DNA from 3 places in the Stenotrophomonas sp. TWI587 genome. Region 2 is predicted to be linked to each of the others. Evidence: predicted binding sites of a transcription regulator. Region 2 holds the regulator's gene; each other region holds the start of a gene.
What was found. The regulator FliA, encoded in region 2, starts transcription of late flagellar genes. The targets are predictions, from matches to a motif close to TAAAGTTTNNCNNNCNNNGGCCGATAA.

Region 1 (10,550 bases), on a different contig from region 2:
TGTTGCCCCCACCCGGTGGGCCCGCCGTCGGAGACACCGAGGTCACTGTTGGTGCGCTGACATAGGTGAACTGATCGGCGAAGCTGGTCGCGCTGATGCCCGCGCTGGTGGCGACGCGCACATCCACCGTGCCGGTGCCGGCAGGTGCGGTCGCGGTGATCTGCGTGGCGCTGTTGACGATGAAGCCGGTTGCATGGGTGGCACCGAAGAACACCGACGTCGCGCCAGCCAGGTTGGCGCCGGTAATGACCACGGTGGTACCGCCAGCGGTAGGGCCGGATGTTGGCGACAGCGATGTCACGGTCGGCGCGGAGAGATAGGTGTACTGGTCGGCGACGCTGGTCGCACTGGTGCCACCGGCGGTGGTCACCCGCACGTCGACCGTGCCGGATCCGGCCGGGGCGGTCGCGGTGATCTGGGTGGCGCTGTTGACCGTGTAAGCGGTCGCTGCGGTCGCACCAAAGGTCACCGCATTGACGGCACCGAAGTCGGTACCGGTGATGATGACGGTGTTGCCTCCCGTGCCTGGACCGGACGCCGGCGACAGCGAGGTTACCGCGGGCGCGGGCACGTACGTGAACCGGTCTGCCACACTGGTCGCGCTGGTGCCACCGGTCGTGGTAACGCGGATGTCCACCGTGCTGGTGCCGGCAGGTGCGGTCGCGGTGATCTGGGTATTGCTGTTGACAGTGAAGCCAGTGGCCGACGTACCGCCAAAGGTCACCGCGGTGGTGCTGGCGAAGTTGCTGCCGGTGATGATCACCGTCGTGCCGCCCGTGGTCGGGCCGGCCGCCGGCGACACAGCGCTGACTACAGGCGCGGCGACATACGTGAACTGGTCCGCGGCGCTGATGGCACTGGTACCCGCGCTGGTGGCGACGCGCACATCCACCGTGCCGGTGCCTGCCGGGGCAGTCGCGGTGATCTGGGTAGCGCTGTTGACCGTATAACCGGTCGCTGCGGTCCCGCCGAAGGTCACCGCCGTGGCGCCGCTGAAGTTGCTGCCGGTGATGGTGACGGCCGTCCCGCCCGTGTTTGGCCCGGCCGATGGCGACACCGCAGTGACCGCAGGCGCAGCCGCCGTGGCTTGGCTGTTGCCCGCGAAGCCGTTGAGGGTCACCCCGAGCAGGTCCAAGCCCGTCATGCGGATCTCATCCACCTCCAGGGCGCTGAAAGACTGCACGCCGTAGAAGAAAGGCGTTATCTGCCGCTGCATTACCTCCGAGCCGCTGCGTAACAGGCTGACGGTAACATCAAAGTCTGGCCCGTAATCGCCATTGAACCCGAGCGTATTGAGCACGAACGGCGCGTTGTCCAACCGCCGGATGGTCATTTGGGTGACGGATCTATTGACCAGCAAGCCGGAGACGGGCTCCCAGACAAATGCATTGGTGGGAGCGGTGAAAACAAACACTTCCCCCCCCAGGGTCATCTGGAACGAGGCAACGCCAGCGCCGTTGGTATTGGCTGATACCCCCGATGGTGGGCTGCTGAAGCTCTCGTTGAACGACGCAGCGCGGGCCGTTGGCATCAGGATCCAGAACAGCAAGAGTGTCGAGGCGAGCCAGGTCCACGCCATGCGGCGCGATGTACCCGTGCGTCCTGCGTGCCCAGCATCCTCTGCGGCGACGATTCCCATGTGCAGCTCCATGTTCTGATCCTTGAGTACGCTTGCCGACACGCAAGCCAAGCCAGTGCGGCACGCCAGGCAACTGCCCGGATGCGATCGCACCTTGTTATCCCTGATAAAAAAAGCCCTGGCACCAGAGCGGGCCGCCCGGTCCTTCCCCCGCCTACATCGCCAGCGCAACCCTCGCCTGCCGGCGTGCCCGAAAAGGCACCCCGACTACAGGTAATAGCGGCTGGACGCGGCGGTTGCTTTAGCAACCGCTATGTTGCCGCAGTCCCACCTGCCGCTTTCCCGCGTCATTCCGTGAACACCAGCACGGAAATTTATTCACCAATATGAATCAGATGATGTCGAATCGTGATCCTGATGGATAGTCAGGATTTTCCGGACACGCCACTCCGGTGGAGCCGACCGTTGGTCGGCTGCTGCTGATCTACGGCGCACTATCGGCAGGGACACCGAAGGCCCCCCACTCCGACGCAAGCCGACCAGCGATCGGCTTCAACGGGATGCGACGCGTCACGTCGTCTGGCACGCAGCTGGCAGTAACGCAAAAAAAAGCCGCGGAATCCGCGGCTTTTTCGATCACGACGCCTTGGGTGGCGCCCATTGCTTCATGAAGGCGAAGAAGCGGCCACGGTCGTAGCCCTTCTTCTGCCCCTTGTCCGCCTCCAGCTCCCCGGTGAACTGCGAATGCAGCAGCGTGCCGTCGGCATCGAGCACGAACAGGTGCGGATAGCCCTTCACTGCCGGGAACTGCGACAGGAACGCCGCGTTCTCGTTGTCTTCGCTGTAGTTGACCTTCATCCAGACATAGTTCGCATCGCGGAAGCTGCGGATCTGCGCATCGCCCTCGATGAAACCGTCCATCAGATGGCACCACGGGCACCACTCGCCGCCCACGTCGAGGATGATCCGCTTGCCGCCGCGCTGGGCCTCGACCTTGGCCGTGGCCAGATCGGCGACCGGATCGCGGGCGGGATCGAACTGGGCGTTGAGCGCCGCGATCGCGGCGATGTCCGCCGCGGCCGGGGTGTTGACCGAGGCCACCGGTTCGCCGGGATCGGCGACCGGGGGCTTCTGCTCGGAGGTATCCAGCGGCTGCGCAGGCGCAGCGGTGGGCGCCGACGACGGCGAACAGGCGGCCAGCAGGCCGGTCACGATCATCGACATAACCGCTGCTTTCATGCGCATCGCAGACCTCACTTGACGCCGTGCATCAGCTTGTTGATCAGCGGCGCGACCAGGAACAGCAGCACGCCGGAGCCAACCAGGGCGATGAAGCCGAAGGTGTAACCGGACTGTGCCGACTGCACGGTCATGCCGCCTTCGCCACTGACCCGACCGGCAAAGATGCCCGCCAGGTTGTTGCCGATGGCGATCGACAGGAACCAGCAGCCCATCGCCATGCCGCCCAGGCGGGCCGGGGCCAGCTTGGTGGTCATCGACAGACCGATCGGCGACAGGCACAGCTCACCGACGGACTGGATCACGTACACCATGAACAAGGTCCAGAACGGAATCTTGCCGGCGCCATCGACCATGCTCGACAGGGCCACCATCAGCAGCAGGAAGGCCAGGCCGTTGAACACCAGGCCCAGGCCGAACTTGCGCGGAATCGACGGATTGGCCTTGCCCATCTTGACCCACAGCCAGGCCAGGATCGGGGCCAGGGTGATGATCGCGATCGAGTTCACCGACTGGAACCATTCCAGCGGGAAGGTCCAGTCACCGAACTCGCGGTTGACGATGCGGTCGGCCAGGAAGGTGAAGGAGCTGCCGGCCTGCTCGAAGAACATCCAGAACAGCACGTTGAACACGAAGATCACCAGCATCGCGATGACCTTGTCGCGGCTCACGCTGCCGCCACGGACACCTTCGATCAGCAGCATCACCGCCGGCACCACGAACAGCGCCATCAGCAGGGCCTGCAGGGCCTGTGCGTCGATGGTGAGCAGGAAGTAGAACAGCGGGATGCCGATGATGGCGCCCAGCACGGCCACCATGCCCACGCGGCCGACACTCTCCTGGCCCGGGGCCGGTTCGCCAATGCCCTTGAGCTGGCGACGGCCCAACCAGAACCAGACCAGGCTGACCAGCATGCCCACGCCGGCGGAGATGAACACCACCTGGTAATGCGGCATCGCATCGGTACCGAAGATCTCACGGGCAAGCCAGCCGGTGATCACCGGGGCGATCATCGCACCGAGGTTGATGCCCATGTAGAAGATCGTGAAGCCCGAATCGCGGCGCACGTCGCCCTGCAGGTACAGCTTGCCGACCAGGGTCGAAATGATCGGCTTGAACAGACCGTTGCCGACGATGATGGTCGCCAGGCCGAGCTTGAACAGCAGCTCGGTCGGCGAGGCCAGCATGAACAGGCCGACCGCCATGAACAGCGCGCCCAGCAGGATCGACCGCTGGAAGCCGATCAGTTTGTCAGCGACATAGCCGCCGAAGATGGCACCGGCATACACCAGCGCCAGGTAGGCGCCATACAACTCGCTTGCCGGCTTCTCACCGGAGGCCTCGCCGCCATGGAACTGGGCCACGATGTACAACACCATCGCCCACCGGATGCCGTAGAACGCAAAGCGTTCCCAGAATTCGGCCATGAACAGCATCCACAAGGGACGCGGATGGCCCAAGAGGGTCTTGAACTCCGGCAACGCCGGTTCGGGAACGGATTTCGCGGCGGCGTCTACGCTCATGCGGGATTCCTGGGTTCGGTGGAAGACATGCACGTCCGATGTGCGAAACAACTCGGGAGAATCCCAGAACAAACGCGTTCACGTCAAATACACGCCGATGCCCGCAGCTGGCGGCACGGTCGCTGAACTTGCATCTGAAACTGCCGGGGTGAAACCGCCAGCGCAGCAATGGCGGGGCTTGCCGCGCGATACGGGTAATGGAGGCGCCAAATATGAATAGGCTTATTGGCGCCCGTGATCGGTTACGCGTCCGGCGGCATCGGGTCGTCGTTGCGGATCGTGGTGCGCACCTGGAACAGTTCCGGGAAGAAGGTCAGCTCCAGCGCCTGGCGCAGGAACCCGACCCCGCTGGAGCCGCCGGTGCCGCGCTTGAACCCGATCACCCGCATCACGGTGCGCATGTGGCGGAAGCGCCACAGCTGGAAGGCGGTCTCCAGATCGACCAGGTCTTCGCACAGCGAATACTCGCGCCAGAAGCGGTCGGTGTTCTGGTAGATCCGCTCGAACACCGGGTGCAGCGCATCGTCGGCCACGTGCGGCTGCTGCCAGTCGCGGCCCTGATAGCCGGCCGGGACCGGATGGCCGAAGCGGGCCAGATAGCGCAGGAACTCCTCGTACAGGCTGGGGGCATCAAGCACCTCCTGCAGTTGGGCCTGGCCGGCCGGATCGTGCGAGAACACCTGCAGCATCTGCGCGTTCTTGTTGCCCAGCAGGAACTCGATGTAGCGGTACTGCAGCGATTGGAAGCCCGAGGACGGACCCAGCACATCGCGGAAGCCCATGTACTCCGAGGGGGTCAGCGTCTCCAGCACCGACCACTGCTCGGTCAGCTGGCGCAGCACCTGCTTGCTGCGCGCCAGTACCTTGCGGCACTGCCAGACCTCATCGCGCTGCAGAAAGCCGATCGCCGCGCGCAGCTCGTGCGCCAACAGCTTGAGCCACAGCTCCGAGGTCTGGTGCTGGATGATGAACAGCATTTCGTCATGGTGCGGCGGGTTGGACAGCGGCTGCTGGGCCGACAGCAGCTGATCCAGGCGCAGGTAACCGCCGTAGGTCAGCCGCCCCTCCAGATCGGTGTGGATACCAGCTTCGAGATCGCGTTGGTTCTTGTCGACGGACATGGCAGGGACCGCTTGAGGGGCAGAAAGGGTAGCGCAGTGGCCGGGGAGCCGCGCATCCGGCCGTCAGCGGCTCACCGTTCCACCAGCTCGACCGAACCGACGATGGTCACGCCCGGCGTCGGCGCCAGAGCTGCTTCGACCAGCGCGGCCGCGATGATCCCGGCCGGGTTGATCCGCCAGGCACGCGGCAGGACCGGGCCCAGTACGCCCAGCACCAGGCTGGCCAGATGCTCGCCGGTACGTCGCTCGGCACGCTCGCCCCCGATCAGCCCCGGGCGGACCAGGGTCAGCGAGGGGTAGCCCAGTGCCCGCAGGTCCTGCTCCAGCCGGCCTTTGACCTGGTTGTAGAAAATCCGCGAGCCCGCATCGGCGCCCATCGCAGAGTTCAACGCGAAGGCATGCGCGCCTTGCGCCCGCGCCAGCCGCGCTACCGCCAGCGGCGCGTCATGGTCGACCCGTGCGAAGGCCGCCTGGCTGCCGGCCTGCTTGATCGTGGTGCCCAGCGCGCAGATCACGGCATCCACGGCCCACCACTCGGCCTCGGCCGGCAGCTGCGCGAAGTCCACGACTGGATTGACCAGCGCGGGATCGGTGATGCCCACCGGGCGTCGGGTCGGCGCAACCACCGCATCGCAGCGCGGGTCCTCCAGCAACTGCCGCAACACGTGGCTGCCGACCAATCCGGTCGCGCCCACCAGCATCACCTTCATCGCACTCTCCTGCCTGGCTCGTGCTTACCATCCTGCCATGCAGGATCGGTTCAAGCGTGACCGGACTGCGCCGATACTGTTCCAACCTCTCCACCGCTCCGGCCCCCGGCCGTGCCCTGCAAGGACCTGCCGCATGACGGACCCGCACGACCCTCCCCCCGGCCCCGGCACTGCTGTCGGGCGGCTGCTGTCGCGGCGGCAGAGCGTGGGGACCGCGGTGGAGACGCGCAGTGAACCGGCCCCGGTCCTGAAGGGCGGCAGCAGCGCGATGCTGCAGCGCCTGTTTGCCGGGATCGACAGCCCCGAGCCCCTGCTGGCCGCGTTTGCCAATGGCATGTCCACCCTGCCCGGCGAGCTGGGCGACATGGGCCTGCGCCTGCAATCGGCGCAACGCAGCGGCGACTGGGTCAGCTACGGCCGCGCGATGCGCCAGCTGATCGACAAGTACATCCGCACCATCGAACAGGAAACGCCGGACGGCCAGCCCGACAGCCTGCGCCTGCGCGAGCTGCTGCGGCACACCCTCGGGGTGACCGTGGCCAGCCTGCTGCAGAACATGCCCGAGCTGCGCGAGGAGCCTGGGCAGCTTGCCGGCGAGGTGCATCGCTGGCATCCCGGCCAACCGCTGCAGCCGATCGAAGTGCGGCTGCGCGAGCTCTCCCATCAGATCGGCGTGCGCAGCGATGGCTGGCAGGAGCAGCAGGAGCTGCTGCTGAGCCTGTTCGATCTGCTGCTGGACAACATCGGCGAGCTGCTCGATGACAGCAGCTGGCTGCACGGCCAGGTGCACGCGGTGCGCTCGCTGATCGGCGGCCCGCTCGATCGCGACTCGGTGGAACAGGCGCGCGCCAACCTGCGCGAGGTGATCTACAAGCAGGGCCTGCTCAAGCAGGGGATCGTGGAATCCAAAGCGGCGATGAAGAACGTCATGGGCGGCTTCATCGAGCGCCTGGATGGCATGGCGGTCAGCACCGGCGAATACCACGATCGCATCAGCAGCTATGCGCTGGCCCTGAAGGAAGCCCGCAGCATCGCCGATCTCAATCAGCTGCTGCAGGACGTGCTGGTGGATACCGGCCGGGTGCAGGAACAGGCGTTGCAGGCACGCGACCACCTGGGCAATGCACGCCGCGAGGTGGAGCAGGCCGAGCAGCGCATCGCCGAGCTGGAGCAGGAGTTGCGTGATGTTTCCGGGTTGGTCCGCACCGATCCGTTGACCGGTGCGCTCAACCGGCGCGGGCTGGATGAACTGCTTGAGCGTGAGATGGCACGCGCGGCGCGCCACGGTCATCCGCTGGCACTGGCGCTGCTCGACCTGGACAATTTCCACCAGACCAACACCCAGTACGGCCACGCCGGCGGCGATGCGGTGCTGCGCCATCTGGTCGAGGTCTGCCAGCTGCACCTGCGCAGCAGCGATGCGATCGCACGGCTGGGCGGTGACGAGTTCATCCTGCTGCTGCCGGAAACGCCGGCGGCGGACAGCATGTCCACGCTGCTGCGGCTGCAGCGCTCGCTGGCACAGCGGCCGTTGCCGCTGGACGAACAACGCGTGCCGGTGCATTTCAGTGCCGGTCTGGCGCAATGGCTGCCCGGCGAAGCGGCGGACGCGCTGTTGCGCCGTGCCGATACCGCGCTGTATGCGGCCAAGCGCGTCGGCAAGAACCGCGTGCAGGCTGCCGAGCCGGCGCGCTGATCCGGTGGCTGTGATATCCGGCGCCCTGGCGCGAATCACCCGGGTATGGACATGACCCTGCCCCGCGCCGCCCACGATCCACGCGCGCGCTTCGCCGCGCTGCTGGAGCAGCACCGCGGCATTGTGTTGAAGGTGGCGCGTGGCTACTGCCACCACCCGGAGGATCGACTGGATCTGGTCCAGGAGATCAGCGTGCAGGCGTGGGCCGCGTTCGAGGCGTTCGATCCGTCGCGGGCACGCTTCTCGACCTGGCTGTACCGGGTGGCGCTCAATGTGGCGATCTCGCAATGGCGTCGCCAGCAGCACCGGCAGGGCCACCACGCACCATTGGACGACGATCTGCCCGCGGTGGACGACGCCGCCCCGCCCGAACAGCGCCACGCGCTGCGCCAGCTGGAGTTCGCCATCCACGCGCTGCCACCGCTGGACCGCGCCCTGATGCTGCTGCACCTGGACGACCACGACCATCGGCAGATGGCCGAGGTGCTGGGCATCAGCATCGCCAATGTTTCCACCCGCCTGCACCGGGTGCGCCAGCAGCTGCGTACCCGCTTGAACCCCACCGACTGAGGGAACCGCCATGCAACCGGATGAACTCAAGCAGCTGTGGAACCGCAGCAACGACGCCACCGATGCGCAGGAAGCGTTTGCGCTGGATGCATGGCGCAGCCATCGGCAGCGCGCCGTGCAGCATCAGTTGGGTGTCTTCAGCCTGTGGCAGTGGCTGCAGCTGGCGATGTGGCTGGCCGTGGCGGTGTACTGCGGCAGCCAGTGGTGGCAGCAACCGCCGCTGGCGGTGATGCTCAGTGCGCTGTCGCTGCACGCGTACTGCATCGCGGCCATCATCGTCAGCATCACCCGCCTGCAGCGCCGACGACAGCTGCACCCCACCCATACGGTGCTGGAGCAGTCGCATCACCTGGCCACGCTGCGCTGGCACACCGCGCTGACCGAGCTGCTGCTCGGCCTGCCGTGGTGCTGGCTGTGGCTGTCGGTACCGGTGCTGGTGGCCTGGCAGGCTTGGCGCGTGGATCTGGGCGCCGTCGCCGCGCCGTGGCTGCTGGTATCGCTGGGTGCGGGAACCTTGGCCATGATCGCCGCGATGGTGGCTGCACGGCGCTGGGTGCGGCGCGCGCCGAGCTCACCGCGGCTGCAGCGCGCGATCGATGTGCTCTCCGGGCACCGGCTGGCGCGTGCCCGCGCCGAACTGGAGGCCCTGCGCGGGTGGGAATCGGCCTGAGCTGGCCGAGCCTCAGTGCGCGGGCTTGGCTCCGCGCAGCTTCTGGAATGCGGTGACCACGCCCAGCACCACCGCGCCGATCACCACGCCGACGATCACGTTGCCCAGCGCGTTGATCAACCAGCCCCAGCTGCCATCGCCCCCCATCTCCAGAATGGCGTGATGCAGCGGCGCGATGCTGTGCACCAGGATGCCGCCGCCGACCAGGAACATGGCCGCGGTGCCAGCCACCGAGAGGAACTTCATCAACCACGGTGCGGCCACCAGCAGGCCCCGGCCGATCGCGGCCAGCGCAGCCCCCTTGTTGGACAGGTACAGACCCAGATCGTCGAGTTTGACGATGCCGGCGACCAGGCCGTAGACGAACACCGTCATCGCCAGCGCGATCACCACCAGGGCGGTGACCTGGTTGAGGAAGGGAGCGCTGGACACTACGCCCAGCGACAACACGATGATCTCGGCCGAGAGGATGAAGTCGGTGCGGATCGCGCCCTTCACCTTGTCCTTCTCCCACGCGACCATGTCCACCTTCTCGTCGGCCAGGGCCTTGACCCGTTCGGCCTTGCGCTGTTCATCCTCATCGCGCGAGTGCAGGAAGCGGTGCGCCAGCTTCTCCACACCCTCGTAGCAGAGGAACGCACCGCCGATCATCATCAGCGGGGTGATCGCCCAGGGCAGCCAGGCGCTGATCGCCAGCGCGGCCGGTACCAGGATCGCCTTGTTCACCAGCGAGCCCTTGGCGACCGCCCAGACCACCGGCAGCTCCCGGTTGGCGCTCACGCCGGTCACCTGTTGGGCGTTCAGCGCCAGGTCGTCGCCGAGTACGCCGGCGGTTTTCTTGGCCGCGACCTTGGTCAGCACCGCCACGTCATCCAGCAGGGACGCAATATCATCGAGCAACGCGAACAGACTGGCACCGGCCATGGTGGATCCAAAGGAGGAAGCGGGAGCGCCGATTCTGACCGATCCGCGCCCTTGCGCGGTAGCGGGTGCGGATTCACCATCCCACCACCGCCGCCCGGCCACACTGCCGGTGATCGTCGCCCCGGAGTCCTGCTTGAACACCACGCCCGTCGTCCCCGGTTCGCCGTCGCTGGTCAAGGGCATGAACCGCCGCAGCCAGATCCTGCGCCTGCTGTTGCGCTACCGTAATTCCGGCGTGTTTTCCGGCATGAACCTGGACGCGCGCGCGGTCCACGATGTGCCGCCGGACGGCAATCCGGAGCAGTTCGTCACGGATCTTGAGTCACTGGGGCCGACCTTCGTCAAACTGGGCCAGATGCTTTCCACCCGCCCGGACATGGTGCCGGTGGAGTTCGCCACGGCGCTGGAGCGCATGCAGGAGAAGGTCGCGCCGATCCCGGTCGAGCGCATCTCGGCCATCATCGAACAGGAGCTCGGTGCCTCGGTCTCCAAGCTGTTCGCCAGCTTCGACCCGGTTC
Region 2 (10,550 bases):
TGCGCGGCTTGCCCTGGGCTTCACGCAGGTCCGGCATTTCCACGCCGTGGTCGATCGCGTTGCGGACCAGATGGACCAGCGGATCGGCGAGTGCTTCGACCAGGTTGCGGTCCAGCTCGGTTTCCGCGCCGATCAGTTCCAGCTCCACTTCCTTCTTCAGCGAGCGCGCGACATCGCGCGCCACCTTCGGGAAGCGCGAGAACACCTTGCCGACCGGCTGCATGCGGGTGCGCATCACCGCCGACTGCAGGCGGGCGGTGGCAATGTCCAGGGTGGAGACCGCGCGGTCCAGCTCTTCATCGTGCAGGCGTGCGCGCAGGGTCTTGAGGCGGTTGCGCGAGAGCACCAGCTCGCCGATCAGGTTGACGATCGCATCCAGGCGCTTGGTGTCCACGCGCACGGTGTGCTCGGCCTCGGCGACCGGTTTGTTGGGCGCCGGCTTGTTGGCGGCAGGCGCGGCGGGCGCAGCTACTGCACGTGGCGCCGGTGCCGGCGCGGCCGTCACGGCCTTGGCACCGGGTGCCGCGCCGCCGTGCAGCTGGTCGAGCAGGGATTCGAACTCGTCCTCGCTGATCATGCCGTCGTCTTTCCTGGCGGCGACCGCGGTCGGTGCGGCACCGCCATGCAGCTGGTCCAGCAACGCTTCGAATTCATCGTCGGTGATCAGCTCACCGCTGCTGGGGCCGGCCGCGGCACTCGGTGCCGCCGCCGGAGTGGCCGGGCCGTTGACGTCGAACTGTGCGATCAGCTCCGGCGGGGCATAGCCCGGCTCGGTGCCGGCCGAGACCGAATCCAGCATCGACTGCAGGTAGTCCAGCGACTGCTGGGCCGCATCGAAGTGATGGGCCTGCAGCGTGGCTTGGCCCGAGCGCGCCATGCCGAGGGTTTCCTCGGCGGCATGGCACAGCTCGACCATCGCCTGGATGCCGAGGAAGCCCGCGCCGCCCTTGAGCGTGTGGAACCCGCGGAACACGGCGTTGAGCTGGTCACCGTCCTGGGGCGCCTGCTCCAGCGACACCAGCTGTTCGCCGAGGCGATCCAGAATCTCCTGGGCCTCGAGGATGAAGTCGGCAGCGATATCGTCCGGAACAGCACTCATGATCGTTAAAGTCCCAAATCGGAGAGCAGGTCGTCAGCGTCGACCTGTGAAACCTGGTGGCGGTCCAGACCGGTCACGGCCGGGCCGGCCAGGCCGTTGTCGCGCTTGTGCGCGGTGTCGTCCTGCGGCGGCAGCCCGAGTGCACCGAAGCCCTCATGCACGCGACGCACGATGCCCACCACGCGGCGGATGATCTGCCCGGTGAGATCCTGGTAGCTCTGGCTGAGGGCGATCTCGGTCAGGTTGTGGCGTATGCGGTCCAGCTGCTGGTCCTGGTCGGCCGTCAAGCCATTGGCGCGCAGCTGCTCAGTGAGCGTGCGGCATTCTTCGGCCAGGTCCAGGGTGCGGTGGGTGGCCTGTTCGGTCATCGCCACCACGTGATCCAGGCGTGCGCAGGCATCGTCCAGTTCGCCGGCTTCGCTGGGCAGGCTGGGCAGCTCGCCCAGCGCCTGGCCCAGCTCGCGGGCGAGCCGGTTCAACCCGGCCATCATCGGCTGGGTGCGCAGTGCGGCGAGTGCGTCGATTTCCTGACGCCACGCCGCTTCGTCGCCTGATTCCAGCGCGGCCAGTGCATCCTGCAGGCGCTGCACCAGCGCTGATTTGTCGCTCAGGGTTTCCATCAGGCGCTCGCCGCCAGACGCTCGAAGATCTTGCCGAGCTTTTCTTCCAGGGTCTGGGCGGTGAACGGCTTGATGATGTAGCCGTTGACGCCGTTCTGGGCCGCTTCGATGATCTGCTCGCGCTTGGCTTCAGCGGTCACCATCAACACCGGCAGCGTCTTGAGCTTGGCGTCGGCGCGGATGGCCTTGAGCAGGTCGATGCCCGTCATCACCGGCATGTTCCAGTCGGTGACCACGAAATCGAACGGCTGGCTCTGCAACAGCATCAGCGCGGCATGCCCGTCCTCGGCTTCGGCCGTGTTGGTGAAGCCCAGATCGCCCAGCAGGTTCTTGACGATACGACGCATGGTCGAAAAATCGTCGACGATCAGGATACGCATGTTCTTGTCCAAAGCTCTTTCCTCGGTCTTAATGGTTCTCGAGGCCGGCGTCGGCCGCCTCGAAGATTTTCAGTCGGCCACGCAGGCGCAATACGGCCTGGCCATGGATCTGGCACACGCGCGATTCGCTGACGCCCAACACGGCGCCGATCTCTTTCAGGTTCAGTTCCTGCTCGTAGTACAGCGACAGGACCAGCTGTTCGCGCTCGGGCAGCAGCCCGATCGCGTTGCCCAGCTCCCGCCCGAACTCACCGCGCTCCAGCACCTGCTGCGGGGTCGGGCCGCCCTGGGCGACGGTGTCCAGCTCGCCCTGGTCTTCGATCCGTGATTCCAGGCTCAGCACCTGGCCGCGCGAGGCATCTTCCATCAGGCGCAGATAGTCGGGCAGCGGCATGTCCATCGCGGCGGCCACTTCCGTGGCGCTGGCGGCACGGCCGGTGCTCTGTTCGAGCCGGCGGATGGTGGCGGCGGCGTCGCGGGCCCGGCGATGGACCGAGCGCGGCACCCAGTCACCACGGCGGATCTCATCGATCATCGAGCCACGGATGCGGATCGAGGCATAGGTCTCGAACGAGGCGCCCTGGTCGGCGTCGTAGCTGCGCGACGCTTCGATCAGGCCCATCATGCCGGCCTGGATCAGGTCGTCCACTTCCACGCTCGCCGGCAGGCGTGCCGCCAGGTGATGGGCGATACGGCGGACCAGGTCGGAGTGCTGGGCAATGCACTCGTTCGCGGCGACCCGCTGGACCTCTTTGTACTGTGCGGCGCCTTTCATGCGGTCACCCCGCGTTGCTTGAGGATGCGTTCCAGGAAGAACTCGACGCCGCCACGTGGCTCGGTCGGGGCCTGCCAGCGTGCGGTACGGCGTGCGATCTCGGTCAATGCCAGCGCCGAGGGGCTGGACGGGTAGGCCTTCACCACCGGCTGCTGGCGCTGGACCGACAGGCGCAGCCAGTCGTCCTGCGGCACACAGCCCAGGTAGTTGAGCGACACATCGGCGAGGAACTTCTCGCAGACGCGGGTCAGCTTCTCGTACAGCACCCGGCCTTCATTCGGGTCGCGCACCATGTTGGCGACCACCTGGATCCGGTCCACGCCGCGTTCGCGCGAGAGCACCTTGATCAAGGCGTAGGCGTCGGTGATCGAGGCCGGCTCATCGCAGACCACGACGACGGTGTCCTGGGCGGCCTGGCAGAAGGTCAGCACGCCGTCGGTGATGCCCGCGGCCGTGTCCACGACCATGATGTCCAGTTCGCGCTCCAGCTCGGAGAACACGTTGACCAGGCCGATGTGCTCGGCCTGCTGCAGCTCGGCCATGTTGCGGCGGCCCGAGGCGGCCGGCACCACCAGCACGCCGCCGGGGCCTTCGATGATGACCTCCTCCAGCGTGCAGCGCCCGGCGACCAGGTCGGCCAGGGTCACCGTCGGCTTCAGGCCCAGGATCACATCGACGTTGGCCAGGGCCAGGTCGGCATCCAGCAGCAGGGTGCGTTTGCCCATGCTCGCCAGCGCCACGGCCAGATTGGCCGAAACGTTCGTTTTGCCCACGCCGCCCTTGCCGCCGGTGACGGCGATGGTGCGGACCGGGCCCAGCGGCTGGCTTCGGGTAGCCGACAACGGGAAGGTCTGGGTCAGCTTGGCGTACTCACGCGACGGCATGGTTCAACTCCGGGTTGCAGGGCATATCGGCCGCGCGGCGCAAATCTTCAAGGCGAAGTACAAGATTGGCCGCACTGGCACGGTGCAGGTCTTCAGGAACGTCCTGGCCATCGGTGACCCAGGTGATCGGCAGGCGGTGGTCGACGGCCACCGACAGGGCGGTACCGAAGCGACCGGTCTCGTCCAGCTTGCTCAGCACCACACCCTGCGGGTTGGCGGCGCTGAAGCGGCGGACCACCTCGTCCATGTCGCCGAAACTGGTGTTGGCCGGCAGTACCAGCAGGGTGCGGATCTGCTCGGCGGCCCGCAGCCACTGCAGCTGGGCGGCCAGCGCACGGTCGCGCGGGCCCAGGCCGGCGGTGTCGATCAGGACCAGCTTGTAGTCCTTCAGGCGTTCCAGCAGCTGGTTCAGATCGCTTCCACTGCTGGCCTCGTGGACGGCGATGCCGAGCTGGCGGCCGAAGCCGTACAGCTGCTCGCGGGCGCCGATGCGGCCGGTATCGGTGGTGACCAGGGCCACATCGCGGGCGGCATGGGCTTCGGCGAAGCGCGAGGCCAGCTTGGCGATGGTGGTGGTCTTGCCGGCACCGGTGGGGCCGACCAGGGCGATCACGCCGCCCGCTTCGAGCGGGTCGACCGGGGCGATCGGCAGCTTCTTGGACAGCAACCCCAACATCAGGCCACGGCCACGGTGGGCTTCGGTGTCCAGCGGGATCTGCATGGCCACGTCGCGGCTGATACCGGCATCGAAGCCATATTCGTCCATCAGGTCCAGTGCGGCGGCGCGTACCGGCGAGCCGCGCAGGCGCTCGTCGGTGAAGCGGTGCATTTCACGCTCGATGACGTGGCGCATGCCGGCCACTTCGTGACGCAGCTGGCGGATTTCTTCGTCGTCGCGCGGGATCAGGGCCAGGTCCGGCACGCTGGCCACGACCGGTGCCGGTTCGTTGGCGGCGGCAGCGGTGGTCACCGGCAACGGCAGCGGCAGCGCCGGCGGTACGGCGGTGGCCACGATCGCGGCCGGGGCGAGCACGGCCGCGGCCGGCAATGCGGGCTCGTCCATTTCATCCAGGGGCGGATCGATCACGAAACGGGCGCGGTTGATCGGGGCCGGCGCGGGAACAGCCTCCACCGGCTCGGCGGGCGAGGCTGCCGCGGCCTGCTCGACATTGAACGGCGCGAAGATCTGCTCCGGCAGCGACGGTTCGTTGACAGCCGGGTTGAGGCCGGCGCGGGCCAGGGTGGCGGCGAAGCCATCACTGCCGCGCGGCGGCACCACTTCGTGGGCGGTATCGAGCGTGCGACCGGTCGCGCCGACAGCGGCGCGGGCCAGGGCGGCAACGGCCGAGGTGGTGGCCGCGACCGGCTCGGGCGTGGCAACCGGGGTCTTGCGACGGGTCACCGCCGCGATCACGGCATCGGCGGCGCTGCGCGGGCGCGGGGCCGGCGGCGGAGCGACGTCCTTGCGGGCCGCTTCCAGGGCACGCTGCACGGCGCCTTCATCGTAGTTCGCCGCCGCCACGATCTCGACACCTTCCGCGATCCGGCGGTTGGACAGGATCACGGCGTCCGGACCGTGTTCCTTGCGCACCAGGTTCATGGCCGAGCGCATATCGGAGGCGACGAAGCGTTTGATTTTCATGCTGTGGTACCGGGACTGGGGCGGCGGAGTGGTGGAAGGGAAACGCTGGTTGTCGGTGGTCTGCACGGTCAGGGATTCCCTTTATTTCCTGCTGCGGTGAATTCGAATGAGGTGTCTGTTTTCTGTCGCGGTGCCGTCGGGCGCCTGGCTCAACTGATCGTGCCGACCAGCTTCAACCGTTTGTCCTCGGGCACCTCGCTGTAGGCAAGTACGGACAGCGAGGGGACGCTGTGGCGTACCAGCCGTGCCAGCGCGGCACGTACCGGGCCGGGGACCAGCACGACCGCCGGCTCGTTCTTCGCTTCCTGCTTGCCGACACATTCGGCCAGGCTTTGATGCAGTCGCTCGGCGAGTCCGGGTTCCAGCGCGGCGCCGTTGCCCTGAGTGGACTCCTGCAAGACGCGTTCCAGTTGCGGGTTGAGGGTGAATACCGGCAGCTCCGCCGACATTCCGGCGATCTCCTGCACGATGAAGCGGCCCAGTGCGTTGCGCACGGCAGCGGTCAGCACGGCCGGGTCCTGGCTGGTCGGGGCGCTTTCCACCAGCGATTCGACGATCTTGCGCAGCTGGCGGATAGGAATGCGTTCGATCAGCAGGTTCTGCAGCACGCGCACCACGGCCGAGAGCGGCAGCGACTTGGGCGTCAGATCCTCGACCAGCTTCGGTGCGCTCTTGGCCAGGTTGGCCAGCAGCTGCTGCACTTCTTCATGGCCAAGCAGTTCCGGGGCGTGCTCGCGGATCAGGTGCGACAGATGCGTGGCGACCACGGTGGCCGGATCGACCACGGTGTAGCCCATGGTTTCAGCGTTGGCGCGCTGGTGCGGCTGGATCCAGGTGGCGTCCAGGCCGAAGGCCGGATCCTTGCCCGCGATGCCTTCCAACGTGCCCAGTGCACTGCCCGGGTCCAGCGCAAGTTCGCGGTCCGGGTGGATCTCGGCGGTGGCCACGGGCACTCCGTGGATCAGCAGGCGGTAGGCGGTGGCCGGCAGCTCGAGGTTGTCGCGGATATGGACGGAGGGAATCAGGAAGCCGATGTCGTGGGTGAGCTTGCGGCGCACGCCTTTGATCCGCGCCATCAGCTCGCCGCCCTGGTTCTTGTCGACCAGTGGGATCAAGCGATAGCCGACCTCCAGCCCCAGCGGATCAACCGGGCGCAGTTCGTCCCAGGTCAGCTCAGCGGTGGGCGACGGGGTGGCACCGGGCAGGCCCAAGGCTTCGGGACGGCTGGCGGCGGGGGATTCGGCGGCGCGCGCAGCGGCCACGCTCTTCTTCCAGGCCTTCCAGGCAACGAAGCCGAGGATGACTGCCAGCGTCAAGAAGGCGACGTTGGGCATGCCCGGGACCAGACCGACCACACCCATGATCGCAGCGGCAATAGTGAGCGCGCGGTACTGGCCGAATACCTGGCCCATCATGGCCTGGGCCATGTCCTGCGAGCGCGAGGCGCGGGTCACCAGCATGGCCACCGCCGAGGACACCAGCAGCGCCGGCAGCTGCGCCACCAGACCGTCACCGATGGACAGCAGGGTGTAGGTGGCGGCGGCATCACCGAACGGCATGCCGTGCTGGAGCACGCCGACGGCCAGGCCGCCGATCAAGTTGATGAACAGGATCAGGATGCCGGCGATCGCATCGCCGCGGATGAACTTGCTGGCACCGTCCATCGCGCCGTAGAAATCGGCTTCCTCGCGGACTTCTTCGCGGCGGGCCTTGGCCTCTTCGCGCGTCAGCAAACCGGCGTTGAGGTCGGCGTCGATGGCCATCTGCTTGCCGGGCATGGCATCGAGGATGAAGCGCGCGGTCACTTCGGACACGCGGCCGGCACCCTTGGTGATGACCACGAAGTTGATGATGGTCAGGATCGCGAACACCACGATACCGACGGCGTAGTTGCCGCCGATGACGAACTCACCAAACGCGGCGATCACCTTGCCGGCTGCATCGTGGCCGTTCTGGCCATTCAGCAGGATCACGCGGGTGGACGCCACGTTCAGCGCCAGCCGCAGCATGGTGGTGATCAGCAGCACGATCGGGAAGATGGTGAAGTCCAGCGGGCGCTTCACGTACACCACCGCCAGCAGCACCATCAGCGAGATGGCGATGTTGAAGGTGAACAGTGCATCGAGCACCGGTGGGGCCAGCGGGACCACCACCATGGCCAGCAGGGCCAGCACGATCAGCGGGGCGCCAAGGCCGTTGCGGATCATGTCCAGGGCGCGGCGCGCGGTCATGCCGCCCGAAGCAGGCTGTGCGCTCATGGGCGGGCTCCCTTGCCGAATTCGTCGATGTCGATGCTGGGGCTGGCCGGCATCGGGCCGGTGTGCCAGCTGCGCAGCTGGTAGACGTAGGAGAGGACCTGGGCCACGGCCGAATACAGTCTCACGGGAATTTCCTTTCCAAGTTGACCTTCCCGATACAAGGCGCGTGCCAAAGGCGGGGCGGAAACGATGGCGACCTTGTTGCCGTCGGCCACTTCACGGATACGCAGGGCGGTTTCATCCACGCCCAGGGCCACCACGGTGGGGGCGCCCATCTTTCCGCCCTCGTATTTCAGGGCGACCGCGTAGTGGGTCGGGTTGACCACCACCACGTCGGCCGTGGGCACCGCTTCCATCATCCGGCGGTTGGCCAGCTGCTGCTGGAGCTGGCGGATGCGGCCCTTGACCTCCGGGCTGCCCTCGCTTTCCTTCATTTCCCGGCGCAGCTCTTCACGGGTCATCTTCAGCTTGCGCATCCAGTTCCAGCGCTGGTACGGGGCATCGATGAAGGCCAGCAGCATCATGGCGCCGCCGGTGGCCAGCATCAGCTTCAGGGTGAAGCCCAGGCCGTGGACCATGGCAGCCTCCAGCGGCTGGTTGAGGAGGTCGCGCAGCGAGCGGATGCCGTGCCAGACCACCAGCCCGGCAGCGGTGCCGACAAAGACGATGCGCAGCAGCGATTTGGTGAACTCGGCGATCGCTTCGGGGCCATACAGGCGCTTCATGCCGGCCATCGGGCTCATCCGGGTGAAGTCCGGCATCATCGATTTGTTGGACCAGCGCAGCCCGCCCATCACCACCGGCGACAGGAAACTGGCCAGCAGACAGATCACGATCAGGGGCCACATCGCCAGCATCAGGCGCAGCAGCAGCTCGCCGAAGTGCCCGAACAACGCCTTCGGGTGCAGCCACAGGGCCGGCTCGGGGCTCAGCGCGAACTGCATCCAGGTTTTGGTGTTGCGGGCGATGGTGCCGGAGAACGCCATCAGCGCCAGAACACCGGCACCGAACACGGCCGCCGTGGCCAGTTCACGCGAGCGCGGGATGTTGCCCTGTTCCCGGGCATCGCGCAGGCGTTTTTCGGTGGGTAATTCGGTTTTTTCGCCGGCTTGTTCGTTCTCGGACATCAGGGCACGACACGGGAGGAGATACCGGTGTCCGTGCAAGAACCGTTCCGCGGGCTACGAGAAGGTAGTGCCGGCCAGTGGCGGCACTACCGGGTCTCCAGCATCACCCCGCCGAGGCGCCTGGGCGCGCGTGGGCCTTCCAGTCTGCCGCCACCTCTACTCGGGGGCGGGGCAGGTCATGCAGCTGCATGAAGCGCTCGGGGTCCACCGGCCGCCCCAGCAGATACCCCTGCAGGTAATCGCAGCCCAGTCGCTCCAGATAGGCCCGCTGGCCGGCGGTCTCGACGCCTTCGGCGACGATGTCCATGTCCAGGGCATGCCCCAGCGCCACGATCGCCGACACGATCACCACGTCCTCCGAGCTGATCTCCAGGTCGCGCACGAAGGCGTGGTCGATCTTGATCTCGGTGGCCGGCAGCCGTTTGAGGTACAGCAGGCTGGAGTATCCGGTGCCGAAATCATCGATGGAAATGCCCACGCCCAGTGCGGCCATCGCCTGCAACAGGGTCAGGCTGACTTCGGTGTCACGCATCACGGTGCTTTCCGTGATCTCCAGGATCAGTCGGCGCGGCTCGAGATGGTGGGTCTTGAGCGCCTCGCGCACTTCCTGCAGCAGGTTGGGCGAGGCGAACTGGATCGGCGAGAGATTCACCGAGACCGTCCAGCCGTCATGACCGGCGTCGTGCCACACACGCAGCTGGCGGCAGGCTTCGTTGAGTGCCCAGCGGCCAATGTCGTTGATCACGCCGCTACGCTCGGCCAGGCGGATGAAGCGGTCCGGCGGGATCAGGCCCTGTTGCGGGTGGCGCCACCGGATCAGTGCTTCGGCCCCGCTGATCGACTGGCCGGCGACGCGCGTCTTGGGTTGGTAGTGCAGGAACAGCTGCTCGGTGCCGATCGCCCGGCGCAGGTCGGCGAGCAGCTGGAACTGCTGCTCGGCACTGTCGTTCATCCAATCGGCGAAGCGCACATACGCATTGCGGCCAGCCTCCTTGGCCTGGTACATCGCCGCATCGGCGAAGGCCATGAGCTGACGCTCACTGGCGGCATGGTCCGGGCAGATGGCGATGCCGATGCTGGCGGTGACCTGCAGGTCCTGATAGCCCAGCAGCGGCTCGCGACCCACGGTCTGGATGATGCGGCTGGCCAGCGTGGCGACATCCTCATCGTTCTCGATCGGCACCACCAGCACGAACTCGTCGCCGCCCAGGCGCGCGATCATGTCTGCGGGCCGCAGCAGCTTGCGGGTGCGGTCGGCAACGGCGACCAGCAATGCATCACCGGTCTGGTGACCGTAGGCATCATTGACCTGTTTGAAGCCGTCCAGATCCATGAACATCACCGCGAACCGGCTGCCGCGCTGCTCGGCTTCGGCAAGCGCCTGCTCAATCCGCTGCTGCAGCAGGCGGCGGTTGGGCAGGCGGGTCAGGGGATCGTGCAGGGCGGCCTGGGTCAGCTCGGCCTGTGCGTCATCCAGTGAACTGCTCAGGTCGGTATTGCGAAGGCGCAGCAGCTGCGCCTCCATGCGCTGGTCCAGCCAGGAGACGATCAGCACGATGGCCAGGATCGCGATGGTGAGCACCAGCACCACCAGCGCCAGCCACTGCGTCTGCAGACCATCACCGGCGACCGCACCGCAGATGCTGCCGGCAGGGAAGCGCGCGGCGGCCATGCCGGTGTAATGCATGCCGGCGATGGCGGCGCCGAGTGCCAGGGCCGGTGCGATGCGATCACGACGGCGGCGGTGGCTGCTGCGCAGCCGGAA
Region 3 (10,550 bases), on a different contig from region 2:
GGCGGAACGTGTCGGTCGCCGTTATGGGATGGACGAGGTGCGTGCCCAGGAACATGAGCGCGCCAGGATCCGTGCGCATCGCAGTGCCGAGTATCGCAGGCGGTACCTCGGTGGGGACGCGGTACGGCTTCCACTGAGCAGACCGTCCGCGTCGTTCGATCCGCGCGCGCTCTTTCCGCTGGACGAGGTGGGCACGGTGTATACGCCCCTCACGGTGCGTGACGAGTGGGGTGAACTCACGGCGGAATCGGGTGCGCTGATGTCAAAAGACTGGACACTTGTCACGCTGAGTGGCGGTGAAGTTACCGGTAGTGCCTCCAACTGGACAGGGCCGGGCTGGACACTCGTTCTCAACGCGGGCTGGCGCCTCGAGAAGGACTCAGATGGCTGGCGTTTGACGAATGCACGGGGAGGCGATGACCACAGCTAACGAGGTTTGGGTCGGCACTTGAACACGGCTCAATGCAGTGCCAAGTGCCCATCCGCACCTGGCACCGGCACCCGCCAGGTCCTCGGCGGCATGCGACGTGTCACCAGGCCAACGAAGACGGTGCCAGCGTCAAGCCGGAGCGACACGCTTGAGTCGCCGTGTGTGAGCGCGTCGGAGACCGCACGCTTGATGTCCTGATCAATGAACACCAGCCCCAGTGCGAACACGGTGATCCTGCGCGAGATTTCCTCCGCATATCCAGATGGCCTGACGGCTGCTGCCGATACCCGGCGCACGTGTTGTCCGTTCACTTGATCCATAACGAAGGCAAACAGCGTAGCGGTCTGCGCGTCATCGGCCAGCACGCTCGCAAGGCGGATCAGCGTATCCCCCTCGGATACGCCGATGCTGGTACGCACGCTGGCACGCGTGCCCTGGATGTCGACGTGACATTTATCTGCCTCCAGCGTTGAAGCGGGGCGGGAAAGGGAAACACCGATAGTGCGCATCAGTTGTTCGCGTACGCAGCTGGTGCATAGGGCGAGGGCATTTCACGCGCCACGTTCTGCGTTGCGAAAGAAGCCGCCAGCAGCGCCAGACCCAGAGCGGCCGGGATGGCGCCTTTTGGCTTTCCAACGCCCAGGTGTGCCAAGCCGGACAGGACCAGGTGATACAAGGTTCCGGCGTAGGCGAGATCGCTAAGCGCGACGTTGAAGCGTGACAGAATAACCACCGGTGCCAGTAGCTTGATGAGCACCATGAACGGCACCAGAAAACCGGCGGAGAAGCCGAGCTCTGCCTGCGCGTTACGGACGAACGACGCTTTGCTCAGATACAGAAATGCCGAAGAAACGTAGAGCAATGACAGCAGTGCTGTGCTGATCCAGTAGATATAGGTTGTGATCATGAAACTCTCCCGTGCGTTGAGGTGATGTCAGTGCGGGGAGAGAATGTCGACTACGATGAAACACCACAAGCAGGATGAAATACTCGGGATTAGTATGGAAAACAATACCAATGAGAGCGGTGGGATGAATATGCACGAGGAGATGCGTCGCGCATTTTCCCTGCTCTCGGGAAAGTGGAAGCTGGAAATCATGTGGCTGCTGAACCAGCGCATCTACCGATTCGGCGAGTTGCGCAAGGCGATTCCAGGCATCACCCAGCACATGTTGACCGCTCAGCTTCGTGAGCTCGAGGACGATGGACTGGTCTCACGCACCGTCTTTGCCGAAGTGCCGCCTCGCGTGGAGTACGAGATGACGGCCAAGGCGCGGGCACTCGGGCCGACCACGGAGGCACTCATGGCGTGGTGGCAGGAGCACGGAAGTGGACTCCCCAAGCGGCCCACAACGCGCGGTCGTACCGCAAAGCAGAGGTGAAGGAGGTGGTCGCGTCCTACCGCATCTCCACCACCACCTTGCCCTTGGCCCGGCCACTCTCGACATGGGCCAAGGCGCTCTGGGTCTCCTGGAGCGGGAAGACCCTGTCGATGACCGGGCGGATCACACCGGACTCGACCAGCGAGGTGACCTCGCCAAGTTGCTGCCCACTGGCCCGCATGAAAACGAACGTGTAGGTCACGCCCTTCTGCTTCGCCTTACTGCGGATGCCATGGCTGAGCAGGCGCATGACCTGCTTGAGCAGCCAGGCCAGGCCGCGCGCAGTGGCAAATGCGGGCGTGGGCGGCCCGGAGATGGAGATGAGGTGTCCGCCTGGCTTGAGAATCTGCAGCGAACGGGTCAGTTCGTCTTTGCCGAGGCTGTTGAGCACCACATCGTAGTCACGCAGTTCCGTCGCGAAATCCTGTTGTTTGTAATCGATGACGACGTCTGCGCCGAGATCCTTCACCCACGCGACGTTGGCGGTACTGGTGGTAGTGGCCACGAAGGCGCCCAGATGTTTGGCGAGCTGGATCGCCACCGTCCCGACGCCGCCGGAACCCGCCTGGATGAAGACCTTCTGGCCCGGTTTCAGCTGGGCGGTTTCGACCAGCGCTTGCCACGCGGTCAGCGCGACCAGCGGCAGCGAAGCGGCCTCCACCATGGTGAGGTTGCTGGGTTTGAGCGCCACCGAGGCAGCATTGACCGCAATGAACTCGGCGAACGTGCCGATGCGATCATCGTCGGGACGGGCATACACCTCATCGCCGGTTTTGAACTGGTGCACCCCGGCGCCGACACTTACCACGGTGCCGGCCATATCGTTGCCAAGAATCAGCGGCAGGCGATAAGGCAGGATCAGCTTGAACTCCCCGGTGCGGATCTTGGTGTCCAGCGCATTGACGCTGGCCGCGTGCACGCGGATGAGAACATCGTCATCGCGCAGCGGCGGCTGCGGGGCGTCGCCGATGCGGCCGGTCTCCTTTTTGCCATAACGGTCGATGAGGAAGGCTTTCATGGGCGGTGTCTCTGGTTGAGGGATGCCGTCGGGCTGCGGGGCAGGGAACGTGGTGGGCGCATCAGTTATCGAGGAACGCCAGCGCGTCCCGAACGAACTCGGTGTGATACTGGAAAATCCCACCGTGACCGGCGTCGTCGTAGATGCCCAGCGTCGCATTGGGAAGGCGGTGGGCGAGGTCGCCACTGTTGGGTGTCGGGACCATGATGTCGCTGTCGCCATTGGCAACCAGTACCGGGATCTGGATCTGGCCAAGGTCCTGGGGCGGTTGCCTTCCCCAAGCAGTGATGGCCTTCAGTTGACGCAGGAAGGCGGTGGGTGAGGCAGGCCTGTCGCGATCGTTTCTGCGCTCCTGCAGTCGCTGCAGGAAGTCATTCGCCGCCTGTCGGCTGCGGGCGCTGGCGGTGAAGAACAGGTAGTACTTCGGATCGCGCCGCGTCAGCAGACCCTTGAGGATCAATGGCCAGGACACGCGGCCCACCCGGTCGATACCGCGGCCACCCGCTGGCCCGGTACCGGTGAGGATGAGCCGACGCACCAGGTCAGGTGCGCCCAGCACCACCTGCTCCGCAACGAAGCCGCCGAGCGAGAAGCCGAGCAGATCGATGCGGCCCAAGCCCATCGCGCGAATCAGCGCGATCGTGTCCTGCGCCATTTCCGCGACGCTTACCGGTGCTTTGCCACCTGATCCTCCAATGCCACGATAGTCGATGGCGATGACCCGATGCCGGCTGGCCAGGCCATCCACGATGCGCGGGTCGAAGTTGTCCAACACCGCGCCCCAGTGGTTGAGCATGACCAGCGGGATGCCGTGCCGTGGCCCCAGTCCGCGGTAAGCGAACCGGGTGCCATCGACCTCCAGCGAGCGGGTCGGTGCATTCTCGAACCCGTGCCTGGATTCGGGGAGCGTGCTGGAAAGCGTCATGGTCGCGTACCTGTGGGGTCAGGGCTTCACTCGGTGGGGCGATAGCGTTCCGCCGCCTGCGCCTGCCGGATGTCCGAGAGCAGGCCCTGACGCGATGCGTCCAGCGTGTCCCAGCGTTCGGCCACATGCAGCGGTGGAATGGTGACGGTCTCGCGGCGATCAAAGCCGACCAGCGCCGCATCAACCAGCTCGCCGACATCCATTACCTCCGACAGCGTATTGATGTCGATACCGGCCCGCTCCCAGATCTCGGTACGTGTCGCCGCGGGCAGCACGGCCTGCACATAGACGCCCTTGGGCGACAATTCCAGGGTAAGCCCCTGCGACAGGAACAGCACGAAGGCTTTGGTCGCACCGTAGACGGACATGCCGAACTCCGGCGCCAGCCCGACCACCGAGCCGATGTTGATGATCGCGCCTTCACCGGCGCTGGCCAGCCGTGGTGCAACGGCCGCGGCAAGGCGGGTCAGGGCGAGGGTGTTCAGCGTGATCAGCTGTTCAATGCTGTCGGCCGACTGCTCGGTGAAGCCACCGGATTGGGCGATGCCCGCGTTGTTGATCAGGATGCCGATGCGCGCATCGTCGCGCAGGCGGGTTTCAACGGTGGCCAGGTCGGCGCGCTGGGTGAGGTCGGCCGGCAGTACCTCGACGGCAACACCCGTGTCATGTCGCAGGCGCTCGGCCAGTGCGTCCAACCGCGCCGTGTCGCGCGCGACCAGCACCAGGTCGTGGCCGCGCCGTGCGAAACGTTCGGCGTAAACGGCACCGATGCCGCTCGAGGCGCCGGTGATGAGAACAGCAGGAAGCAGGCTCATGGTATGTCTCTTCAGATGTAATGGGTGAACGTGGGTGCAGCGCTGCGTTTGCGGCCTGCTTACTGCGCAGGCATATCGGTCAGTGCGGGGTAGTCGGTGTAGCCTTCGGCGCCGCCGCCGTACAACGTGGCCGGATTCAATGCATTCAGGGGCGCGCCCGTCTTCAGGCGCTCGACCAGATCGGGATTGCTGATGAAGGCGCGCCCAAAGGCGAACAGGTCCGCCTTGCCCTCGGCAAGCTGCGTACCGGCCAGTTCCAGGTCGTATCCGTTGTTGGCCAGATAGGTCCCCTTGAAGCGACCGCGCAGCCCATCGAAGTTGAAGGGTGCGACGTCGCGCGGGCCCCCTGTCGCGCCTTCGACCACATGCAGATAGACGATGCCCTGCGCGCTGAGCTGATCGACGAGGTAGTCGTACTGCGGCTGCGGGTCGCTGACCGTGGCAATGGCGTTGGCCGGGGAGACCGGCGAGATACGCACGCCTGTGCGATCGGCACCGATCTCGGCTGCCACGGCGGCCGTGACCTCCAGCAGCAGGCGCGCACGGTTTTCGATCGAGCCGCCGTAGGCGTCGGTGCGCTGGTTGGCACCGTCCTTGAGGAACTGTTCGAGCAGGTAGCCGTTCGCGCCGTGGATCTCCACGCCATCGAACCCGGCGGCGATCGCATTGGCGGCGGCCTTGCGGAAGTCGTTGACGATGGCGGGCAGCTCGTCGATCTCCAGAGCGCGCGGCTCGGACACATCGACAAAGCCGTTGTGGACGAAGGTCTTGGTCTGCGCCCGGATGGCCGAGGCGGACACCGGCGCGGCGTTGCCGGGCTGCAGATCCACGTGCGAGATGCGGCCCACGTGCCACAGCTGCACGAAGATGCGTCCGCCGCGCGCGTGCACGGCGTCGGTGACCTTGCGCCAGCCATCGATCTGATCCTGCGTGTACAGCCCCGGGGTGTCCTGATAGCCCTGGGCCTGCGGCGAGATCTGGGTGGCCTCGGTGATGATCAGGCCGGCCGAGGCGCGCTGGGCGTAGTAGGTGGCTGCAAGCGGGCTGGGCACGAGGCCGGCACCGGCGCGGTTGCGCGTCAGTGGTGCCATCACGATGCGGTTGGCCAACGTGATCGGGCCAAGGGGGTAGGGCTGGAAAAGGGGCGAGGTCGTCATGGTCGGTGCGATGTCGTGATCGTTGAGGGGTGGCGCCGGCGGGCAGGGAGTCGTGCCGCCTTGGAGTGCCACAATGATGATGACCGTAATCTTAGATGTCAATGGTTTGATGATGGTTGTCATCTATTCGTGCTAAAGTGCGCTCCTATCGATTCAGGGCATCAAGAGACAACGGGTCATGAAGGTCACCAAGGCACAGGCGCAGGCCAACCGGGCGCACATCGTTGAGACCGCCTCCACGCTGTTCCGGGAGCGGGGCTACGACGGGGTGGGCGTGGCAGACCTGATGGCGGCTGCGGGCTTTACCCACGGCGGCTTCTACAAGCACTTCGGCTCCAAGGCCGACCTGATGGCCGAGGCAGCCAGCTGCGGCCTGGCGAAATCGGCCGATGCCGCGGCCGACATGGACCTGGCCAGCTTCATGAGCTACTACCTCTCCCGGCAGCATCGTGACGCGCCAGGCCAGGGGTGCACCATGTCAGCGCTGTGCACCGACGCGGCGCGTCAGCCGGAGCCGGTCAAGGCGGCTTTCGCGGCAGGTATCGAGGCGCAGCTGGCGGTCTCTCCTTTCCCGGAGGGGCAGATCGACGGCGCCACGGCCGAAAAGGCGCGTGCGCGGCGTATCGCCCTGATGGCCCAGGCGGTTGGCGCCATGGTGTTGTCCAGGTCCTGCCCGGACGATTCGCCGCTGGCAGATGAAATCCTGGAGGTGTGCCGGGCGGACGTGCTGGCGCGCCTGTCAGGCGTGCCCATTCGCTGACGCGTGCTGGGGCCACCGTCCCCAGCGGTAGCGCAGTGATGCGGTGAGTGGGATGACTCTCAGTCGCTGCGCGTTGCCTCAAAGCGGTAGGGATCACCCTGATCCGCAAAGCGCAGCAAGTAGCGCGCAACGCGCGTCTTGCCATCGGACAGCACGTAGTCCACCTGCAGGCCGGTCGGATGGTTTTCCTGCTCCGCGCCGAGGTAGGTGGCGCTCGGATAGCTGAAGCCGCCATGGGGCGCTTCCCGTACGCCTGCACAGCTGGCAAACAGCGGCGGCAGGGTGTACAGACGCTCACCATGCAACAGCAGCACCGCTGTGTAGCGGACGGCGGTGCCACTGCTGGAGTAGTGCATATCCAGGCAAACCGACGTGCCGCGCTGCCAGGCCGTTACGGCCGCCAGGCTCTCCGGGTCGATCGTCGTCTCACTGGCACTGGGCCACTGCGGTGACGCCAGGCTCACGGCGCGGCTCATTGGCCAACGCCGCGCGCCCACCATCAACGCCTGGCCATCAAAGGCAACATCAAGGCCGCCCTTGGGGGGCGTCATGGGCAGGTCGCCGGGCGTGGTCCACAACGGTTGGTCGTAGCGGCGCAGCGCCTGGTGCATCGAGGTCGCCCAGAGGCATTGACGGGGTGATTCCGTGCAGGGCATGGCCAGCGACGTTCCCGATTCCGGAAACAGGGCGCCGCCGAGTGAGCGGTAGAAATCGCTATAGTCGGTAAACATGACAGGCGCGGCATGGGCTGCTGCTGGCAGGCACACGCTCAGCAGCACAGCCAACGCACGGGGGAAGGGGAACGGAGTGCTTTCCATGTGGGTAGTGGGCAACGCATCCAACATCATTGTCTCATCCAGCTCGATTGGAACCTTGCAGCGACGATCCCTGCAACCTGCCTCACTGCACCGGGTTCTGGCACGGTCATGCCGGGGGTCCACGGAGGAGTGGCTGACAATGTCAGCAACTGCTTCCACCGATGCAGCCAGTGCAGCCGCGTCAGGTGGGTCCGCCTCTGGCCGAGCCTGTTCCCGCCTGCCTCGCCTAGAAGTAAAACCCGATGTTGAGGTTGAACCGGGAGTGCCAGCCTGTGGCTGCGCCGTCATCGATCCCGACCCCATTGCCGCCGGCAAACCACATGTTCTTGCCGGCGATCCAGTCAGCGTATGTCAGCATCGCGCCCTTCTGCACACTGCAGCCGGTGACGTTCTGCCAGGAGTTCCGCAGCTGCGGAGCATCCTGCACGGGCAAGGTCATGCTCAGGTTGTTGTAGCAGGTGACGTTGTCCAGCCAGCGCGTCTTGCCGAAGGAATAGGCCACGTTGGCGGTGGGGACGTCGGCCTCTGCCACGATCTCGAACGGCGCAAGGAAAGCCGACATGGCGATGCGATCGCTCGGGATGCTGTAGCGGTAGCGCGCCCACTGCAGCTGTGTGGTCCAGCTGTCGCGCGTCCACTGCGCGTGCACGGCCGCCGCATGATGGCCGTAACGCTGCCCGGTCCGCACGTTCTCAACCCGTCCACTGAAAGCAGAGCCGCCCAGCAGCAGGTCGCCGCCGGCCCAGGCCTGGCTGTGTTCGTAACGCAGGTGCAGCCTCTCGCGCTCGCGGTAGGGCAGTGTGTCTGTCTGGGCCACGTCGAAGGAGTAGCGATCACTGCGCGCGCCGGTGCCGTATTCGTCGCCGGCGAACCAGCCGAGGTGCCACTGGTCTGCGCCATCGCGGTGACGGATCACAATGCCGGGGTCGTAGTCATCCTCGATGCCCAGGTAATAGCCGGAGCCAAACCAGAAACTCTGCGCGGCAAAGGGCAACAGCCCGAACGGAACCTGCTGGATCCCGGCCTGCACGACGGTGTCCTCGCTCGCGTTCCAGCCGAGATACGCATGATGCACGGCATCGAACCCGTCATACCAGCGGTACTGCGCGGACAGGAACAGCGGGCCTGCACCGGCGTCGATATCGGCACGCAGCAGCTCCAGCTGCAAGCGGCTGGTGGGGCCGTAGTCCAGCCAGCCATAGTTGAAGCGCACCGCGCCGCCGATGTCCACGTGCGGTTCTGTTGTCGAGGTGGATTCAGCAGCGTGCGCCGCAGAGGAAAGGGTCGCGATCAACGCGAAGGTCAGCGACAGCGTGGAACGGTTTTTCATGGCAGTGGAACACGTAGATCGCAGAAACAACGGCGCGCACTATAGCCTGCGTTCTCTTGTCACGCGCATCTCGAATGGTTCTTAAAGAACGTCGCCTTCACGCCGTTATCGCATGACGGTGCACTGCGTCCATTCCGGACCGTGGCCATTTTCTTTCGAGTGCCATCCATGGGTTTATCGTTGATTCGCCGTGACAGTGTCGCCGTACGTCTGATGTTCGGTACCGGCCTGCTCGCATTGGCCTGTTTCACCTTTACCGCGGTGGTCATCTACTGGCGGAGCAGTGATGCGCTGTCGACGTCAGCGCAGGACATGCTGCGCGAGGTGGCGCGGCATGAGGCGCGCAACATCTCCAGCGAGCTTGAGTTGGGCTTCGATACCGCCGCGTCTCTGGCCAACGCGCTACGCACGCAGCACACTGATCCGCGCTTCAGCCGCGAGACCGCAGCGGTCGTGCTGCGCGAGCAGCTGCGTGCGCACAAGGACTGGCTCGGCATCAGCAGCACCTGGGAGCCGGACGCCTTCGATGGCAAGGATAGTGCGTTCGCCGACACCGAGGGCCATGATTTCAGCGGACGGTTCATGGCCTATTGGTCGTGGCAGAACGGAACGCTCGTGCGCGAGACGTTGCGTGACTACGACGTCCCGGGTGTCGGCGACTGGTACCTGAAGAGCCGCAACACCCATCGGCCCAATGTCATCGAGCCCTACGTCTACCCGCTTGCCGGCGTGGACACGCTGATGACCACGTTGAGTACGCCGATCATGGACGGCGAGCGCTTCCTGGGCACGGTCAACGTGACCCTGGCGCTGGACGCGCTGCAGAAGCGCATCGCCCAGCTGCATCCGTTGGGAGTGGGCGAGGCCAGCTTGCTGTCGCCGGCAGGCGCGGTCATGGCCAGCGCCGATGCGTCGGAGGTCGGCAAGATCCGTGACGACGCCGACACGCGCCGGGTTCTGGACGTCACCCGCAAGGGCGAGGTGATCGCCGATCAGGTCAGTGTGCGTGGTGTCGACTCGCTGCGTGTGGTGGTGCCGCTGCGTCTGGGCGATGCGCCGGAAGTCTTCGCGCTGGGCATCACGGTCCCCACGAGCCATGTGATGGCGCCGGCGAGGTCACTGCTGATGGTGATCATCGTGGTGGGCCTGCTCTCGGCGGTGTTGTTGTGTGCAGCGCTGTTCCTGTTGATCCGCCGCCAGGTGCTTGCGCCGCTGGCCGAGGCGGTGCGTGTTTCCGGTGCGGTCGCCTCCGGGCGCCTGGACAGCCGGATTGAACCGCGCCGCATGGACGAGATGGGCCAGCTGCTGCAGTCGATGGGGCATCTCCAGAATCAGCTGCGCAGCGTGATCGATGCCCAGGGCGAAATGGCCACGCGCCATGACCAGGGGGAGATGGGGTACCAGATGGAGGCATCCGCGTTCCCGGGTGACTACGGACGTATGGTGGCCGGCACCAACGCACTGGTGGCCGCGCATGTCCAGGTGCAGCGCCAGCTGGTGGAGGTGATGTCGCGTTATGCGGTGGGTGACATGACCGTGGACATGCCGACGCTGCCTGGCGAAAAGGCCGCCATCAGCGACGCGATGGTGGTGACCAAGCGAAATCTGCAGGCCATCAACACCCAGATTCTGGCGCTGGCCCAGGCGGCTGCCGCCGGCGATTTCAGCAAGCGCGGCGACGCACAGGCGTTCTCGCACGACTTCCGCGGCATGGTGGACGGCCTGAATGCCCTGATGCAGACCACCGACACCAACCTGGCCGAGCTGTCGCGTGTGCTGCGCGCCATTGCCGCCGGCGACCTCAGCATCCGCATGGTCGGCGACTTCAAGGGTGTCTTTGCGCAGATGCGGGATGACGCCGATGCGACGGTGGATCAGCTGACCGCCATTGTCGGCCGCATCCAGCAGAGCAGCG

Region 1: a site for FliA is predicted at 6,223-6,249, ahead of ABE464_RS13290 (GGDEF domain-containing protein). Genes of this name have one in related genera too.
Region 3: a site for FliA is predicted at 8,718-8,744, ahead of ABE464_RS04320 (methyl-accepting chemotaxis protein). Genes of this name have one in related genera too.

The regions. Positions count from the first base shown of each region.
Region 1 covers NZ_JBDJMW010000007.1:161,486-172,035, reverse strand. The annotation lists gene ABE464_RS13315 (IPT/TIG domain-containing protein) at 1-1,579, opposite strand, end outside; gene ABE464_RS13310 (thioredoxin family protein) at 2,216-2,824, opposite strand; gene ABE464_RS13305 (oligopeptide:H+ symporter) at 2,833-4,341, opposite strand; gene ABE464_RS13300 (tryptophan 2,3-dioxygenase family protein) at 4,584-5,462, opposite strand; gene ABE464_RS13295 (NAD-dependent epimerase/dehydratase family protein) at 5,534-6,172, opposite strand; gene ABE464_RS13290 (GGDEF domain-containing protein) at 6,306-7,868, shown strand; gene ABE464_RS13285 (sigma-70 family RNA polymerase sigma factor) at 7,914-8,438, shown strand; gene ABE464_RS13280 (hypothetical protein) at 8,449-9,108, shown strand; gene ABE464_RS13275 (DUF808 domain-containing protein) at 9,121-10,032, opposite strand; partial or broken gene ABE464_RS13270 (AarF/UbiB family protein) at 10,199-10,550, shown strand, end outside.
Region 2 covers NZ_JBDJMW010000001.1:541,483-552,032, forward strand. The annotation lists gene ABE464_RS02490 (chemotaxis protein CheA) at 1-1,099, opposite strand, end outside; gene ABE464_RS02495 (protein phosphatase CheZ) at 1,105-1,719, opposite strand; gene cheY (chemotaxis response regulator CheY) at 1,719-2,111, opposite strand; gene ABE464_RS02505 (RNA polymerase sigma factor FliA) at 2,128-2,874, opposite strand; gene ABE464_RS02510 (MinD/ParA family protein) at 2,871-3,758, opposite strand; gene ABE464_RS02515 (AAA family ATPase) at 3,745-5,400, opposite strand; gene flhA (flagellar biosynthesis protein FlhA) at 5,550-7,631, opposite strand; gene flhB (flagellar biosynthesis protein FlhB) at 7,655-8,785, opposite strand; gene ABE464_RS02530 (EAL domain-containing protein) at 8,889-10,550, opposite strand, start outside.
Region 3 covers NZ_JBDJMW010000002.1:254,103-264,652, forward strand. The annotation lists gene ABE464_RS04265 (hypothetical protein) at 1-430, shown strand, start outside; gene ABE464_RS04270 (hypothetical protein) at 460-939, opposite strand; gene ABE464_RS04275 (hypothetical protein) at 939-1,337, opposite strand; gene ABE464_RS04280 (helix-turn-helix domain-containing protein) at 1,393-1,812, shown strand; gene ABE464_RS04285 (NADP-dependent oxidoreductase) at 1,829-2,989, opposite strand; gene ABE464_RS04290 (alpha/beta hydrolase) at 2,892-3,755, opposite strand; gene ABE464_RS04295 (SDR family oxidoreductase) at 3,782-4,570, opposite strand; gene ABE464_RS04300 (alkene reductase) at 4,630-5,727, opposite strand; gene ABE464_RS04305 (TetR family transcriptional regulator) at 5,906-6,487, shown strand; gene ABE464_RS04310 (hypothetical protein) at 6,547-7,332, opposite strand; gene ABE464_RS04315 (hypothetical protein) at 7,532-8,635, opposite strand; gene ABE464_RS04320 (methyl-accepting chemotaxis protein) at 8,804-10,550, shown strand, end outside.